2 regions of the Streptomyces sp. NPDC052109 genome follow, and region 1 is predicted to be linked to the other one. Evidence: riboswitches for the same ligand, from Rfam matches in the RefSeq annotation. Region 1 holds a riboswitch; the other holds the start of a gene.

What was found. A riboswitch is a leader RNA that binds a small molecule or an ion and turns the genes downstream of it on or off. The one in region 1 is predicted to bind guanidine.
Region 2: it holds a riboswitch for guanidine, as region 1 does, so the genes downstream of both, AB0L59_RS41070 (MBL fold metallo-hydrolase) here and AB0L59_RS00560 (multidrug efflux SMR transporter) in region 1, are expected to answer to the same signal.

The regions. Positions count from the first base shown of each region.
Region 1 is NZ_JBFAWF010000001.1:116,523-118,717, reverse strand. Features, by position in the region: gene bcp (thioredoxin-dependent thiol peroxidase) at 1-137, opposite strand, end outside; gene AB0L59_RS00570 (DUF3618 domain-containing protein) at 231-560, shown strand; gene AB0L59_RS00565 (co-chaperone GroES) at 604-963, shown strand; guanidine-III (ykkC-III) riboswitch at 1,030-1,099, shown strand; gene AB0L59_RS00560 (multidrug efflux SMR transporter) at 1,137-1,457, shown strand; gene AB0L59_RS00555 (transglycosylase domain-containing protein) at 1,487-2,195, opposite strand, start outside.
Region 2 is NZ_JBFAWF010000043.1:6,711-8,905, reverse strand. Features, by position in the region: gene AB0L59_RS41070 (MBL fold metallo-hydrolase) at 375-1,253, opposite strand; guanidine-III (ykkC-III) riboswitch at 1,265-1,332, opposite strand.

The DNA.
Region 1 (2,195 bases):
CCGGGGGTCAGGGCGGCCGGGTAGAAGTAGACGATGACCTTGCGGCCCTTGTGGGAGGAAAGGGACACCTCGTTGCCGTCGGCATCCGGGAGGGTGAAGGCGGGGGCCACATCCCCCGGCTGGAGTCGCTCGCTCATCGGGCCAGCGTAACCGGGGGGCCTTGCGGTGCGCCGTGAGGAGAAGCTGACAGACTGTTCGGAACAGCATCAGGAGACTTCGGAGGCCGTACGGTGGCGGAGACGTCGGACACGAGAACCCCGGCGCAGATCGAGGCGGACATCAAGCGCCGCCGCGAGGTGCTGGCCGAGACGCTCGACGAGATCGGAGTGCGGGTGCATCCGCAGACGATCATCGGGGATGCGAAGGCCAAGGTCGTCGCCCATATCGATCACACGGCCGGCCGGGCGTACGTGCAGGTCAACCGGGTGGTCAGTGAGGTGCGGGCGCAGTTCGTCGACGAGGAGGGCGGACTGCGGTTGGAGCGGGTCGTGCCGGTCGCGCTGCTCGCCGTCGGAGTCGTCGGGCTGCTCACCGTGGGCTCCCGGCGGCGCAAGGGCTGACCCGGGCGCGTCCGGGCGGGTCGAGGACAGGTAGGTTCGAGGCGTGAGCGCCAACAGAAACCAGCACAGCACCCCCCATCACGACAAGCTCCCCATCCGGATGCTGCACGACCGGGTTCTGGTCAAGCAGGAGACCGGTGAGGGCGAGCGGCGGTCGGGGGGCGGCATTCTGATTCCCGCCACGGCGGCGGTCGGACGGCGGCTGGCCTGGGCCGAGGTCGTCGCGGTCGGGCAGAACGTGCGGACGGTGGAGCCGGGTGACCGGGTCCTGTTCGATCCGGAGGACCGGGCCGAGGTCGAGGTGCGGGGTGTGGCGTACGTGCTCATGCGCGAGCGGGATCTGCACGCCGTGGCCGCGGACCGCTTCGAGGGGTCCGAGGACTCCACAGGCCTGTACCTGTAAGCGGGTCAGCGAGTAGATCGGCAGGGCGAGGGGCCGGTGACGAGAGTCACCGGCCCCTTCGCGCTGCCTTTGCTATGTTCGGAAAGCGAGCCCGACGAGACGCGCCGTACCGGGATGCAGGCAAAGACGACGCACCGGAGGAAGAGTCGCCGTTCGTCTCGGAGGTGTCCGTCGTGGCCTGGGTTCTGCTGATCGTCGCCGGTCTGCTGGAGGTGGGCTGGTCGATCGGGATGAAGTACAGCGAGGGTTTCACCCGGCTGGTGCCCAGTCTGTTCACCGGTGCCGGGATCGCCGCCAGCATGGTCCTGCTGTCGTACGCAGCCAAGTCCCTGCCCATCGGTACCGCCTACGGCGTGTGGGTGGGCATCGGGGCGGCCGGGGCGGCGGTGCTCGGCATGGTGGTGCTCGGTGAGCCGGTCACCGCCGCCCGGATCTTCTTCGTGTGCCTGTTGCTGGTCGCCGTGCTGGGGCTGAAGGCGACCAGCGGTCACTGAGGCGTCACCCGGGGACGGTCACTCTCGCGTCAGATCCCCGGGTCGCCGCCTCCGGCCCCGGCGGCCGTGCCGGTCGTACCGCCGCCGTCGGCTCCGCCACCGGTGGCCGTGCCGCCCCCGCCGGTCCCGCCGTCGGTCGTGCCGCCGCCGGTGGTGTCCCCGCCGGTGGTGTTCGTGCCGCCGCCCGTGGCGTCGCCGCCGGTGGTGTTCGTGTTGCCGCCGGTCGTGTTGCCGCCGGTGGTGTTCGTGCCGCCGCCGGTGGCCGCACCGCCGTTCGTCGGCGTGCCGGTGGTGTTGCCGCCGGTCGGGCTGGCGGTCGTACCGGCGGTGCCCTGGCCGCCGTCGGTGGTCGTCGTACCGCCGTTGTTCTGGGCACCGGTCGTGCCGGGCTGGGCCGAGTCGCTGGCGCTCGGGGCCTGCGGCTGGTCGGCGCCCTGCTCCAGCTGGAGATCGAAGTCGGAGGCCGGCTTGTTCTTCAGCGCGGCCGCCGTGTACTCGGCCCAGATCTGGGTCGGCGCGCCGCCGCCGTTGATACGCGGCTGGCCGAGGGCGCCGTACAGCGGCATGTGCTTGGCCGTCACCGGGTCCTGGCCCATGACCGAGACCACCGTGGCCAGGTCCGGGGTGTAACCGGCGAACCAGGCGGCGGTGTCGTTCTCGGCGGTACCGGTCTTGCCGGCCGCCGGGCGGCCCGCTGCCTGCGCGGCGGTGGCGGTGCCGTTGTCGACCACGCTCCGC
Region 2 (2,195 bases), on a different contig from region 1:
GCGACGGCGGCGTGGTGATCTTTTTGCCCTGTTGTTCCAGGGTGGTGAGTGCGGTCAGGGCTCGCTGGCGTTTGTCGAGGCTGGCGCGGTGGCGGGCCTGGGCGAGTGTGCGGGTTGCCGCGGGGGTTCATGCAGGGTCGGTCCTGGTGGCGGGTGTGGGCGGCAGGAGGGTGTGGGTGTTGCCGGCGCGGGCTTTGCGCAAGGATAGTGCCGGCATCTTCGGTCTCCTGGCGTTCTGCAGCGGGTGGGGCGGCGAGGCGGGGCTGCATGCGGTCGGTGACCTGCTCGAAGGCGGTGATCTGGGCGGTGAAGGCGGTGCGTGCTCCGTTCGGCCTTGCCCTGCGGCGGGGCCGGCTGTGCTCCTCGGGCGTGGCTCAGTGCTCTGGACAGATGACGAAGAGCGGGTGGACGAGCCGGCGGGGCTGGTCGCCGATCTCCTTGAGCGCGGCGCTGATCTCGTGCAGGTGGCCGGTGGTCATCTGCAGCGGGGGTTCGTGGGGCTGGTAGGTGGTGCGGACCGGGTAGTCCACGCCCGGCTCGGTGGTCATCTCGATGTGGCAGCCCAGGACATGGGTGACCGGTCTGTGCTCGCAGAACCCGATCAGGCGGTCGATGGTCCGGGCGAAGGCGGACCAGTCCTGGACGTAGAGCCGGCCGGGGTAGACGGTGTCGCCGGTGAGCAGGAACCCGGTCCACGGGTCGTAGAACGTGACCGCTGCCTCGTGGTGCCCGGGAGTGGCCAGGCACTCGAGCGTGCGGCCTCCCAGATCGACCCGCGCCACGGCGGTGGGGTCCTCGTCGAATCCGAAGTACTTCCAGGCGGTGGCGAGGTCCGCGGCGACCACGGTGGTGTGCAGGCGGTCGGCGAACTGGCCGTCACCCGCGATGTGGTCACCGTGGGCGTGAGTGTGCAGCACAAGCAGGTGGTAGTCCTGTCGGGGGTGGCGAGCGAGCCAGCCGTCGACGAGCTCGTCAACCACCCGGCGCAAGGGGAAGAACTCGGCGGACGCGGTGGCTCCAGTGTCGATCAGCACCGCCCGCGTGTTACCGAACAGCAGGTACAGGAACGGCGCTTCGTAGTCGATCGCCATGTTCTGCCGCAGGATGACCGTGTGCTCGTCGTAGGCGTGGACCTGGATGTCCGGATCGGTGTTGTGCTTGGACGATGGTGACCCGTGGATCCAGCGGACGTCCAACTCGCCAGGCCGGAAGACCGGGCCGTCGAAATCAATGAAGGATGTGCCTGCGGCCATGACGCCTCCCGAGTGCGTCGTCTTGGCAGTCCGGGTACGGCGCACATCTCGTCCGGGGCCGGCACCTATGTGCCTCCACCGCGAAGCTACCACGACGTCGCCCGACGCCTCCGCCGCCTGGCACCCGTACGGCGACACCACCCACGTCGCCCCTGCACCGTGGCCTTTGGCCAGGTCGTAGGCGGCGAAAAGGTGCCGGACCGCCCCGCCCCTCCCCCATACGGCCCCGCACATGGGCCCGAACACCAGCCGCCCTTCCGACGGCGGCCCGTCCCTGCGGTCCGGCACCTGCGCCAAGGGGTCACGCTCCCGCCCCTGGCGCCGGAACTGCGGCATGCTCGGCGTTTCGGCCATCGCCGCTTGCCCCCTGGCCCATACACCGCAAGGGTCGATGCAACGCACAAGCTCGGGCACGCGCTCAGACTTGGGGCTGCCAACACGACCGAAACACATGTGTTCGAAATCGCGGCCGGCTCGTTGAGCTCCAGTAGCCGCACAACCGTCGAGGGGGGGCACGTTGAGTTCGGCCAAGACCCAAGCACACACGACTCGCCATACCGTGGCACGGCGCACGCAGGGCTCGCAGCGTGACCACTCCGGCTGCGAGGCTCCTGTGCGGTTGAGCACGGCCACCGGGGCGGGGCGGCTGCCCGCACCGGCTATCCGGGCGCTGGACTGGTCCAGGTTGGGAGGGGCCTGGTGAGGAGGTTTTCGGGCGGGTGCGGATGGCCGAGCCGGAGGTCTCCGACGCCGAGAAGGAGCTCTTCGGGGGGCCCTTGCGCTACGACCTCGGCTGGTCGGAACACGAGCGTGCCCGGTTGGACCTGACGATGCTGTCGGCGCTGCGCTCTGTGCCGCGGCTGGTCGGGGGGACCTTGCGGATGGCGTGGATCGCGGATGTCGCAGGCCATCACCTTGGCGAAGCGGGCGGTCACCGACCTG